2 regions of the Jatrophihabitans sp. sgz311053 genome follow, and region 2 is predicted to be linked to the other one. Evidence: riboswitches for the same ligand, from Rfam matches in the RefSeq annotation. Region 2 holds a riboswitch; the other holds the start of a gene.
What was found. A riboswitch is a leader RNA that binds a small molecule or an ion and turns the genes downstream of it on or off. The one in region 2 is predicted to bind S-adenosylmethionine.
Positions count from the first base shown of each region.

Region 1: linked by a shared signal. The riboswitch ahead of AC0NZQ_RS19585 (amino acid ABC transporter permease) and the one ahead of thrC (threonine synthase) in region 2 are both predicted to bind S-adenosylmethionine.

Region 1 covers NZ_JBWAXP010000003.1:342,443-348,584, forward strand. Annotated here, with positions in the region: gene AC0NZQ_RS19570 (DUF3618 domain-containing protein) at 1-19, shown strand, start outside; gene AC0NZQ_RS19575 (hemerythrin domain-containing protein) at 90-680, opposite strand; gene AC0NZQ_RS19580 (GNAT family N-acetyltransferase) at 798-1,517, opposite strand; SAM riboswitch class IV at 1,614-1,731, shown strand; gene AC0NZQ_RS19585 (amino acid ABC transporter permease) at 1,983-2,939, shown strand; gene AC0NZQ_RS19590 (amino acid ABC transporter ATP-binding protein) at 2,936-3,709, shown strand; gene AC0NZQ_RS19595 (ABC transporter substrate-binding protein) at 3,756-4,775, shown strand; gene AC0NZQ_RS19600 (aminotransferase class V-fold PLP-dependent enzyme) at 4,846-6,142, shown strand, end outside.
Region 2 covers NZ_JBWAXP010000002.1:26,146-32,287, forward strand. Annotated here, with positions in the region: gene AC0NZQ_RS09030 (long-chain fatty acid--CoA ligase) at 1-237, opposite strand, end outside; gene AC0NZQ_RS09035 (alpha/beta hydrolase family protein) at 329-1,579, opposite strand; gene AC0NZQ_RS09040 (hypothetical protein) at 1,576-1,917, opposite strand; gene AC0NZQ_RS09045 (DUF3263 domain-containing protein) at 2,138-2,440, shown strand; gene AC0NZQ_RS09050 (LytR C-terminal domain-containing protein) at 2,540-3,052, shown strand; SAM riboswitch class I at 3,108-3,238, shown strand; gene thrC (threonine synthase) at 3,253-4,524, shown strand; gene AC0NZQ_RS09060 (cold-shock protein) at 4,778-4,978, shown strand; gene AC0NZQ_RS09065 (nucleoside/nucleotide kinase family protein) at 5,045-5,701, opposite strand; gene AC0NZQ_RS09070 (sugar phosphate isomerase/epimerase family protein) at 5,686-6,142, opposite strand, start outside.

The DNA.
Region 1 (6,142 bases), on a different contig from region 2:
GCGGCGCCGGCGCCGCTGATCCGCCAACCGGGACACCGAGGGGTGATTGCGCGATGTCGCGCAATCACCCCTCGTGCTTCCGGCGTGACTCAGGTGTTGTGGGCGCGGCCGGTGAGCGCGTCACGCATCTTGTCGATCAACCCGACACCGGGGCCGAGCGTCTTGTGGAACAGCTCCGCGTTGGGGGAGGCGGGGTGCGGCCGGGTGGGCGCCGCGGCCTTGGCCGTCTGCACCTTGGCCCCCAGCTCGACCAGGTCCTCGGCCGGGATGGCCTGGCGCAGGCGTGGGAACTGCTCCTGCTCCTCGTCGGTGGCGTGGTGGACGAGCTGGTCGCGCATCCTCGTGACCAGCTCGCCGAACTCGTCGGAGGACGGGTCGGCGTGCTCGAGGGCGAGCATCGTCTTCTCCAGGTCCTTGTGCTCGCGGGTGTCGTGGTCGGCGACCTCGTCGCCGTCGTCCAAGTGCTTCTTGATCGCCGGATAGACGTACATCTCCTCGGCCACGCTGTGGCGGACGAGCTCGGCGATGACGGTATCGGCGCTGTCGCGACGGTCGTCCGGGTCCTGCTGGGTGCCGATCATCTCGATGAGATCCAGGACCTCGTGATGGTCGGCGGTGAGGATGTCGACGACGTCGGCCCGGGCGGCGGCGTCGGAGCGGGTGTCTGACGGACTGGTCATGGCGGGTCTCCTCGCCTCAGGAGGACCGCGCGACCCGGTTTCGATCGCGGCCCTCCAGGCTCAGGTACCCGAACCGCACGCTGAGCATGCCGCCGCCCGGCACGACGGCGCAGCGGGTCACCCCACGGGCGATCGGTAGGCGGCGAAGGTGGTGCGGCGTCGCAGCCGGAAGCCCAACGATTCGTAGAGCCGGATCGCGGTGGTGTTCGCCGCGCCCGTGTGCAGCAGCGGCGTCGCGCCTTCGCGACGGATCTCGTGGGCGACGGCGCGCACCAGGCGCGCCCCCAACCCCTGCCGCCGGGCCTCGGGATCGGTGCAGACGGCGCTGATCTCGATCCAGCCGGGCGGACGCAGCCGCTGCCCGGCCATGGCGAGCAGGCGCCCGTCCCGCTTGACGCCGAGGTATGTCCCCAGCTCGATGGTGCGGGGGAGGAACGGGCCGGGCTTGGTCCGTGCGACGAGGTCGAGCATGGCGGGGACGTCAGCGGCGGTGAGGACCGTCGCCTCGGCGTCGGGGGCGTCGTCGACACCGTCGTCGACCAGCTGGACGCCCGCGACAGTGGCGACGCGCTCCCACTGCGGCGGCGGCGCGGCGGCCTGTCCGGTGACCGTCACCGTCTCGCCGGGGCCGACCAGCCGCGCCAGGTCGCCCCAGGCGTCGGCGTCGGCATCCGCCGGCAGGGCGGTGAAGGGGCTGACGTCCACGGGGTAGCGGCGCGCCCGGCCGACCACCTCGGCGAAGGTGGCGTGCGGTCCGGTCAGGGAGTGCCAGGCGGCGTTGTCCAGCACCGTCTCGTCGGGTCGGTGGTCATGGACGGCGGCTGCGGGAAGGGCCATGCGAAGTCCAATGCGGGTCGAGGCGTGTGTGCAATGTCTAGCATGCCTGTAGGAATTGACAACGCAGCGAGGGTCGCTCTAGGTTCTCGTATCGAAGGTCATGAGTGTCAGCGACAAGCCCTGGCTCGCTGGCCGGCAACCCTCGCGTCGCGGTGGGGTGCTCCAGGTGACGACCGGACCGTGATCCCGCCGGGATCCACGGTAAGCGCGACAGCCCCGCCCGGGCGAGGACGGATCGATGATCAGCTCATTCACCCCACCGGCTGCAGGGTTCTGCTGCCGCCGCCACGTCGACCTGCATCGGGTCGGCAGCGCGCTCTGTCGCTGACGCACACCGCGTCCGAAGCGCGACTGACGAGTTTGCGCAAAGCCGCGCACATCTGCTGACGGCTGCGCAGACGTTCGATCTCACCGACCCACGTCCCTGTGGTGTCGGCTCTCTCACCCACGCTCCCCGGAGTAGCCATGACCAGATTTGCCGCCGCGGCCCCGTCCGCCACCCGTGAGCCCGCCGGCGCCGACCCCCGTGCGGAGGCGGCGACCGGCGCTCCCGGCGGCGACCATCCCGACCCGCTGGCCCGCGAGCAGGTGCTGGCGCAGCGGCACCCGTGGCGCTGGGTGGCGGTGGCGGCGGTGCTCGTCGTCGCAGTCCAGGTGGCCCACGGGCTCGTCACCAACCCGTTCTTCGAGTGGGATCGCTTCGGGTACTGGTTCGCCCGCCCGGCCATCGTGGACGGCGTCCTCGTCACGCTCGAGGTGACGGCCTGGAGTGCGGTGCTCGGCCTGGTCGGCGGCATCCTGCTCGCCGTCATGCGGATGTCGGCGAACCCGGTGCTGCGGGGCGCGGCCTGGCTCTACATCTGGCTGTTCCGCTCGATACCGCTCATCGTGCTGCTGGTCATCCTCTTCAACTTCTCGCTGATCTACCCGCAGCTCGGCCTCGGCCTTCCTTTCGGCCCGCAGTTCGCCACCTTCGCGACGAAGGACGTGCTGAGCTACCTCGCCATCGCCGTGCTGGGGCTGGCCCTGAACGAGGCCGCCTACGCCGCCGAGGTCGTCCGCGGCGGACTGCTCGCCGTGGACCAGGGGCAGTACGAGGCGGCCGCCGCCATCGGGCTGAGCCGGAGCCGGCAGTTCCGGCGCGTGGTGCTGCCGCAGGCGTTGCGCTCGATCGTGCCGTCCTACGTCAACCAGCTGATCCAGCTCATCAAGGCCAGCTCCCTCGTCTACTACGTGTCGATGCTCGACCTGTTCGGCACCGTCCAGTCGCTGCAGAACACCTTCACCAGCGACATCGTGCCGCTGCTGCTGGTGGCCAGCGCCTGGTACATCCTCATGACGAGCGTGCTGTCGGTCGTGCAGTACTACGTCGAGCGCTACTTCGGCCGGGGCGCGACGCGGGTCACGGCGGGTGTCCGGTGACGGCCGCAACGGTGCCTGCGCTGCAGATCCGCAACGCCCGCAAGGCCTTCGGCGGTCACGAGGTGCTGCGTGGCATCGACCTCGACGTCGCCGCCGGCGAGGTGGTCGCGATCATCGGACCGTCCGGCTCGGGAAAGTCGACGCTGCTGCGCGCCATCCCGCAGCTGGAGCCGCTGGACCTCGGCTATGTCCGGGCCGCCGGCGAGCTGGTCGGGGTCCGGGAGCAGGGCGGCAGGCTGCGTCGGCTGCCAGACCGGGCCGTCCGGGCGCAGCGATCCGCCATCGGCTTCGTCTTTCAGAGCTTCAACCTCTTCGGCCACCTCACCGTCGTCGACAACGTCGCCGAGCCGCTGCTGGCACACCGCGCCGCCGATCGGGCGACCGCGCGCCGTCGCGCCGGTGAGCTGCTCACCCGCGTCGGCATCGGCGAGAAGGCCGATGCCTACCCTCGTCAGCTCTCCGGCGGCCAGCAGCAGCGCGCGGCGATCGCCCGCGCCCTGGCGCTGGACCCGCAGCTGCTGCTCTTCGACGAGCCCACCTCCGCGTTGGACCCCGAGCTCGTCGGGGAGGTGCTGTCGGTGATCCGCGAGCTTGCCGACAGCGGCCGGACGCTGGTGATTGTCACCCACGAGCTGCGCTTCGCCCGAGAGATCGCCGACACCGTCCACTTCCTCGACCGCGGCCTCGTGGTCGAGAGCGGACCGCCGTCTCAGGTGATCGACAACCCGAGCCACGAACGCACCCGCGCGTTCGTCAGCCGTGTCCGCTGACCCGGCTTCCCGCATCGACGCACCACCCCATCAGAGGAGAACGCCCGTGCAACGCCCACGACCGACCGTCCGACGTGCCCTCACCGCAGCCGTGGCTGCCGTGCTCGCCGGCGGGCTCACCGCCTGCGCCAGCGGTGCCAGTGGCGACACTGCCACCACGAGCAAGGACGGCGTCACCTCCGTCGGCGTCGCCACGCTCGCCGGACCCGCCTTCTCGCCGGTCACCATCGCCGTCCGCCGCGACGAGCAGATCCGCAAGCTGGTCCCCAAGGCCGTCCTGGACTCCGGCGAGCTGACCATCGGCGTCGGCGCGCTGCCGTCGGTGTTCCCGCCCCTGGTCATCACCGGCACCGACCAGAAGACGCTGACCGGCTCCGAGCCCGACCTCGGCCGCCTCGTCGCCGCCGTCCTGGGCCTCAAGCCGGTGATCAACAACTCCACCTGGGAGAACCTCTTCATCGGCATCACCGGTGGCCGCAGCGATGTCGGCATCTCCAACATCACCGACACCGAGGAGCGCAAGCAGAAGTACGACTTCGCCACCTACCGGCACGACGACCTCGCCTTCGAGGTCCCGGCGAAGAGCAAGCTGAAGTTCACCGGGGACCCGTCGGTGCTCGCCGGACTCACCATCTCCGTCGGATCGGGCACCAACCAGGAACGCATCCTGCTGAAGTGGCGCAAGGAGCTCGCGGCCAAGGGCAAGTCCTTCCAGATCAAGTACTTCCCGGACAACAACTCGGTGAACCTGGCGCTGGCGTCCGGCCGGATCGACGCCTACTTCGGGCCGAACCCCGGCATCCAGTACCACATCGCCCAGAACAAGAACGGCCCCTCGCCGACCAGGTCCGCCGGGCGCTACTCCGGTGCCGGCGCCACGCTGCAGGGACTCATCGGGGCCACCACCAAGAAGGGGAACGGGCTGGTCGAGCCGTTGCAGCGCGCGATCAACAAGCTGATTGCCACAGGCGCCTATGCCCGGTGGCTCAAGGCCTACCACCTCTCCAACGAGGCCGTCCCGACGTCGCAGATCAATCCGCCGGGGCTTCCGCTGTCCGACTCCTGACCATCCGGCACCGGGTCCGCGCGGCCGTCGCCGCGCGGACCCGTCCCACGAACTCCACCCGGGAGCAGACATGACCGCCCTTGTCCCCGACACCGTCGCGCCGCTGGCCGAGCTGGCCAATGCCGACACCCTCGTCCCGCTGGTGACGGGGGAGTGGACCCGCTACGTCGACCTCGACAGCGCTGCCAGCACCCCGCCGCTGCGTGCCGTGCAGGAGGCACTGGCCGAGGCGACGCCCTACTACGCGAGCGTCCACCGCGGTGCCGGCTGGTCCAGCCAGCTCTCCACCGCCGCCTACGAGCGGTCGCGCGCCGTCGTGGGCGCCTTCGTCGGCGCGCGAGACGACGACGTGGTGATCTTCACCCGCAACACCACCGATGCGCTGACCCTGCTGGCACGTGCGGTGCCCGGCCCGGTGTTGCACCTGGACCTGGAGCACCACGCCAACCAGCTGCCGTGGCGCAGCGGGCGGTGCACCGTCGTGCCCGCCGGGCCGACGTGGTCCGGCACGCTCGCCGACCTCGGGGCGGCCCTGCGCGACCGCGACATCGCCCTCGTCTCGATCACCGGCGCCTCCAACGTCACCGGGGAGTGCCCGCCGCTGGCCGACGTCGTCGCACTGGCCCGTCGTCACGGCGCCCGCGTCGCCGTCGACGGCGCGCAACTGGTCCCGCACCGCAACGTCGACCTCGCCGCGCTCGACGTCGACTACCTGGCCTTCTCCGGTCACAAGCTCTACGCGCCATACGGCACCGGGGCTCTCGTCGGCCGCCGTGACTGGCTCGACGCCGCCCCCGCGCACCAGCCCGGCGGGGGCGCGGTGGCCCGGGTCGGGGTGACCGACGTCGAGTGGTTGGCCTCGCCGGCCCGGCACGAGGGCGGCACCCCCAACGTCCTCGGTGCCGTGGCGCTCGCGGCCGCCTGCCGCGCCGTCGCGGCCATCCCCGAAACGACCCGGATCGCGCACGAGCGATCGCTGCTGGAGCGGTTGCGCGGTGGTCTGAGCGGCCTCGGCCTGCCGCCGCTGCGGCTCTGGCCGGGCGACGGGCTAGACAGCGTCGGGGTCACTGCCTTCGCCGTTGCCGAACACGACCCCGCCGAGGTCGCCGCCTGGCTCTCGGCGGAGTACGGCATCGGGCTGCGCGACGGCCGGTTCTGCGCCCATCCGCTGCTGCAGCGGACGACCGGCGGGGCGCCACTGCTGCGGGCGAGCCTGGGGTTGGGCAGCAGCAGCGGCGACGTCGACGCCCTCGTCGCCGGCCTGGACGAGCTGCTCGCCGAGGGTCCGCGGTGGCGGTACGAGCGCACTGCGGCCGGTGTCCTGCCGGTGGACGATCCCCGCCCGCGACCGGCCTTCGCGGGAGCGC
Region 2 (6,142 bases):
GAGCGCAAGATGGCGCGCCGTGTTCCACGCGAAGGTGCCGACGCGCCCGTCGGGACTGACGCCGATGGCGTCGAGGTACCCCACGATCCGCCGCGCGTCGGCGCAGACGTCGGCGACCGTGCTGCGTTCGATGCCGGTGGCGGTGCGGGTGACGACCTCCTTGTGGCCGTAGTACTGCTCGGCTCGCGAGGCGATCCAGTTGATGGTCAGCGGGGCGTCCTGCATCAGTCCGAGCATGCTTCGATCGTGGCGCAGGTCACGGAGCCGGGCAAGGTCGCGCGCGACTCGCATGGCGGGTACCCGGGTACCGGTCGGGGTCATCGTCGGATCACCGTCGTTCCACGCGGAACGGGTGCCGCTCGGCCGAAGTGGCGTCGAAGAAGCTCCGCGCAGTGTGCAGGAAGTCCCGGACGGAGCGTCCCCCGTTCTGCTGGGCACCCTCGGCCAACGCTCGGTAGGAGCGGCCGATGTCGTGGTCGTCGCCGAGCGAAGCCTGCGGGACCGCGCCGCTGACGGTGACGATGTTGCGCCGGTCCGGGTTGGGGTGGCCGTCGAGGGACGGCACCACGTCGCGGCTGTTCTCCAACGCGAGCACCCGGACCGAAGCGGGGAGATCCCTGGCCGTCCGGGCGATGGGCGAGCCCGCGGTCACCACGTGCGTCACCCGGAACTCGCCGCTGCGGACGGCGTCGCGGGCGGCGGTGACGGCGACCATCCCGCCCTGGCTGTGGCCGACGAGCATCACCGGTTCGTCGCTGCGTACCCCGGCGCGGCGCAGCGCGGCCAGGACGCCGTGGCTGTACGCCCCGCTCCGGCCCAGGAGGGCCATCGAGTTCGTCGTGACGTCGGCGGGGTTGGCCCCACCGGGGCGCCAGGTCCGGGTGCCGGTGATGTCCACGACGGCGCGTCGGGCGCCGTCGCTGCCGACCAGCAGGCGGACGTCGATCCCGCCGCCGCCGCCGCGGCGGTTGGTCTCGGCGAGGCCGTCCACCACGTCGACGAGGCGCCGCGGGGCCGCGACGGCGGCGGGGGCTCCGGTCGGCACCGCGACGCCCCGGCCGTCCCGGGTCGGTGCGCCGGCTGAGGTGATCGTGGTCAGCCCGAGCAGCTCGACCGCGGCATCGGCCTGCCGCGGCCGGGGATCGACCCCGGCTCCGAAGACGCCGGACGTGGCGATGCCGAGGCCGCCACGGCCGAGGAGCAGCTCGACCGGCGCGAGGATCCCGTCACTGAGCACAGAGCTGCCCCAGGGATATCCCTGCGCAGCGGCGGAGAGCTTGTGCCCGAGGTCGGTGAGCTGGTCGCCGGCGGCCCGGAGCCGGATAGCCCCGTCGGCGAGCAGGGCGTTCGCGCGCAGCAGCCCGGCGGCGTCCAGATTGCCGGCGGTGCCGAGGGGGCCGCCGAGGTACGGACTGCCGAGCCCATCGTGGATCCGGTCCACGGCGAAGCCGTCGGCCGAGGTCGTCTCGCCGTCGTGGCCGAGCAGGGTCGCGAGGTGTTCCAGCTCGTCGCGGTTGGCGGTGATGCCGCCGGTGCCGCCGGTCACCCGCACAGCAGGGACGGGTGCCGGCGTCGTCACGGCGGGCCTGCATGCAGCAGGGACCGGAGCCGCTCGAGGTCCTCGCGGTGGCGGCGCAGCTCGTCGGCCCGCTGCCGGTCGAGCTCGTCACCGACGGCCGCCGCGTGCCGGCGGAGCGCGGCGGCGGCGGCCTCGACGTCACCGGTCGCGATCCGTAACCGGGCGAGCGCCGTCTCGGCCGCGACGCGGAACGACCTGGCTCCGGCGCCGTCCCAACGGCAGCCGGCAATCGTGCCGGTGAGCCGGGCCGCCCGCTCCCGCAGCGCCCGCCCGACCTCGTCGAGCCTGGCCGCCGTCGCCGCCACCCGTGCCGGGTACTGCATGTCGAAGGGGTCCATGCGTCGAGCCTTGCCGCCGCGTGCCCGCCGCGGGGAGGTCGGCGCCGGTCTGTGGACGACGGGCCGGTCGTCCACAGGCGCGCCGCGGCCCCTTGACGAGGGCGCTCGTGCTTGAATACGAGCTGGGAATTACACGGGTGGGATTCGGGCCGCGACGACCCGGCGCGCCTGCCCGGTAGCACCCCACGAACGTCGCCCCCGCAGGCAGGAGTAAGCCCCTATGCAGTCCGCGCACGCCGCCTCCGGAGCCGAGGGCTCGGACGAGCCCGACGACGGCCTGACTCGGCGAGACCGCGAGATCCTCGCCTTCGAACGGCAGTGGTGGAAGTACGCCGGTGCCAAGGAGCAGGCCATCCGGGAGCTCTTCGACATGTCGGCCACCCGGTACTACCAGGTGCTCAATGCCTTGATCGACACCCCCGCCGCGCTGGCCGCCGATCCCATGCTGGTCAAGCGTTTGCGAAGATTACGGGCGAGCCGGCAGCGACAGCGGTCGGCACGTCGTCTGGGTATCGAGGTCTAGGAACTGAACGAGAAGCACGGCCGTCTGGCCCGGCAGCAGGCGCGACGTCGCCACCGGGAGCGTGTCACGGGGATCGTCCTGGCTGTTCTGGGCGTCGTCGTGCTCGTGGTTGCGGTGATCGCCCTCAACGCGCCGGACGGCAACGACAAGACCGCCGGTGAGCGGTCTACCGGTGCTGCCTCGACCTCGCCGCGCTCCTCCTCACCGGCGCCCACCTCCGCAGCCACCTCGCCTGCGCCGTCGACCTCGCCGCGGCCGACGTCCCGGCCGAGCGGTCCGACGCTGAGCCTCGGCAACTCCTCGCCCGGAAGCGAGGCGGCAGACAAGACCATCCCGCTGGTGGTGCTGAACAACACCACGACGAACGGCCTGGCCACCGACGCGGCGCGGCAGTTCCGCGAGGGTGGGTGGAAGGTCAGCGAGATCGGCAACCTGCAGAACGAGATCATCTCCACCTGCGCCTACTACGACCCCGGCGTCAAGGGCGCGGAGGCGGCGGCCAAGGCGCTGCGCGATCAGTTCCCGGGGATCAAGCGAGTGGTCGAGAAGTTCCCCGAGCTCCCCAGCGGCCCGATCGTGGTCGTCCTCACCCCCGACTACTCGACGGGCTGAAGCACACACCTCGCTGTGTCATCATGGCTGTCGTTCGACCCACAACTGAACAGCACGCTCATCCAGAGGGGCAGAGGGACCGGCCCGACGAAGCCCCGGCAACCACGTGCGCTCACCTTGCTTCCGCGAGGCCGCCGCCGCAGGTGCCAACTCCGGCTCGCGCACGTTGCGCGGGGAAGATGAGGAGAAAGGCCTCGTACATGACTGCCCTGATCGATCGACACACCGTCCCCTCGCCCGCCTCGGGCCTGGTCTGTCGCAACTGCCTCGCGCAGTACCCCCTCGGCGCGCAGCACGCCTGCCTCGAGTGCTGGGGTCCGTTGGAGATCGGCTACGACCCGGCCGCGCTCGCTCGTGTCACCGCCGACGAGATCGAGGCCGGACCGCATTCGCTGTGGCGCTACGCGGGCCTGCTGCCGGTAGGCCAGAACCCCGCCACCCGCGTCGACTCGGGCACCGGCATGACGCCGCTCATCCGCGCCGACCGCCTCGCCGACGAGCTGGGCTTCACCGCGCCGGTGTGGATCAAGGACGACTCGGCCAACCCGACCCACTCCTTCAAGGACCGGGTCGTCTCGGTAGCGATCACCGCAGCCCGTGAACTCGGCTTCACCCGCATCGCCTGTGCCTCGACCGGCAACCTGGCCAACTCCGTCGCCGCCCACGCCGCGCGGATCGGCATGCCCTCCATCGTCTTCGTGCCCGCCGACCTCGAGCCGGCCAAGATCACGCAGACGGCGATCTACGGCGGCACCCTCGTCGGCATCGAGGGTTCCTACGACGACGTGAACCGGCTCTGCTCGGAGCTCGGCGAGACCGACGAGTTCGAGGACACCGGTTTCGTCAACGTCAACGTCCGGCCGTACTACGCGGAGGGCTCCAAGACCCTGGGCTACGAGGTCGCCGAGCAGCTCGGCTGGCGACTGCCCGGCCAGTACGTCGCACCGATGGCGTCGGGATCGATGCTGACCAAGATCCACAAGGCCTTCAAGGAGCTCGCCGGCGCCGGGCTGGTGGCGTCCAACTCGCAGTGGAAGGTCTTCGGTGCACAGTCGGCCGGCTGCTCGCCCATCGCCACTGCCTTCCAGGCCGGTGTGGACGAGGTCGTGCCGGTTCGCCCCACCGGCATCGCGAAGTCGCTGAACATCGGCAACCCCGCAGACGGCCCGTACGCGCTCGACGCCGTGCGTACCACCGGCGGCGCCATGGCAGCGGTGAACGACGACGAGATCCGCGAGGGCATCAAGCTGCTGGCCCGCACCACGGGCGTCTTCGCCGAGACCGCGGGCGGTGTCACCGTGGCGACGCTGAAGAAGCTCGTCGAGCAGGGTGCGATCGACACGTCCGTCGAGACCGTTGTCTACAACACCGGCGACGGGCTGAAGACCGTCGACGCGGTGAGCGCCGGCGCCCGTCCGACGGCCATCATCAAGCCCACCATCAAGGGGATGCGCGAGGCCGGGCTGCTCTGATCCGCAGGTCCGCGACGGTTGGTCCGGATTCACCCCGTTGTGAGAATTGCGTGAATCGGGGGTTGAGCCGTCGTGGAACTGCCGGGTAGCGTCCGCGGCGGTCGAAGTGACGAACGTAAAGCGACGCGCAGTATCACGCTCCGGTCACCGGATCGTGCAGAGCAGTGAAGCGGCACCGAGGAACGTAGACCCCGAGCATCGTGACGTGCGGTGATCTCGGTCAGTCCCCCAGGGAACGCAGCAGGGAGTGCACGTGGCACAGGGCACCGTGAAGTGGTTCAACGCCGAGAAGGGCTACGGCTTCATCGCCGTGGACGACGGTCAGGACGTCTTCGTCCACTACTCGGCCATCCAGGCCGACGGCTACAAGAGCCTGGACGAGAACCAGCGCGTCGAGTTCGAGGTCGTGCAGGGTCCCAAGGGCCCGCAGGCCGACGCGGTCCGCATCGTCTGACCCAGAACCTCATCCACGTTCGGCCCGAGCCCACCGGCTCGGGCCGAACGTCGTTTCAGCAGGGCGTCAGCCGCAGTCCACGATCAGATCGGCGGCGTCGGCCGACGCCTCGACCAGGGCGGCGTTGCGCTCGTCGACCGCGGCCACCCACGCCCGCGCCGCGGCCGGCGACTTGCCGAAGCGGATGTGACGCGCCACCAGCCGCTCCACCCGGACGGCCGGATCGACCCGGCAGAACCAGACCTCGTCGAAGCAGGCGCGGACCCCGCGCCAGGACGGGTCGTCCAGCAGCAGGTAGTTGCCCTCGCTGACGACGGTGCGCACCTGCTCGCCGACCGGCAGTCCCTGGGCAATGGGCTGCTCCAGGACGCGCTCGAAGTCCGGTGCCCACACCGTCTCTCCGGCGGCGACGCGCTGCAGCAGCGCCGCGTAGCCGCCGGGGTCGAAGGTGTCCGGTGCGCCCTTGCGCTCGCGCCGGCCGAGCCGGTCGAGCTCGGCGTCGGCGAGGTGGAAGCCGTCCATCGGGACGTGCGCGACCGGACCGTCACGCCAGTCGTCGACGTCCGAGAGCCGGCGGACCAGTGCCTGCGCCAGCGTGGTCTTGCCCGAGCCCGGGCTGCCGGCGATGCCGACGACCAGCCGGGGCCGCGACGAGACCGCCTGCAGCCCGGCGATGCGCTCGACGAGCTCGTCGAGCGTGGGGGTGCTCAGCGTGCCGACCACGCCACCGCAATCTGCTCGACCATGAACTCCCGGGCACGCCCGGCCAGATCAGCGCCGTCGTCCCAGAGGTTGCGCCAGATGGCCAGATCGTTCGACAGCGTGGCGGAGACGACCGCCGAGGAGAAGCTCTCGAAGGTCACCGGACCGGTGTACCCGATCTCGGCCAGCGCGCCGAAGAAGGCGGCGAAGTCCAGGTGACCGGAGCCGAGGTAGCCGCGGTGGTTCTCGCCGATGTGGACGTAGCCGAGCCGGTCGCCGACCAGCAGGACCGGCGCCACGAAGTCGTCCTCCTCGATGTTCATGTGGTACGTGTCGAGGTGGATGGTGACGTTGTCGGCGCCGATGTCGTCGGCCAGCCGGAGCGCATCGGCCGCCGTGTTGACGACGTTGGTCTCGTACCGGTTGCAGATCTCCAGGCCGAGGGTCATGTCCCGGCCGGCG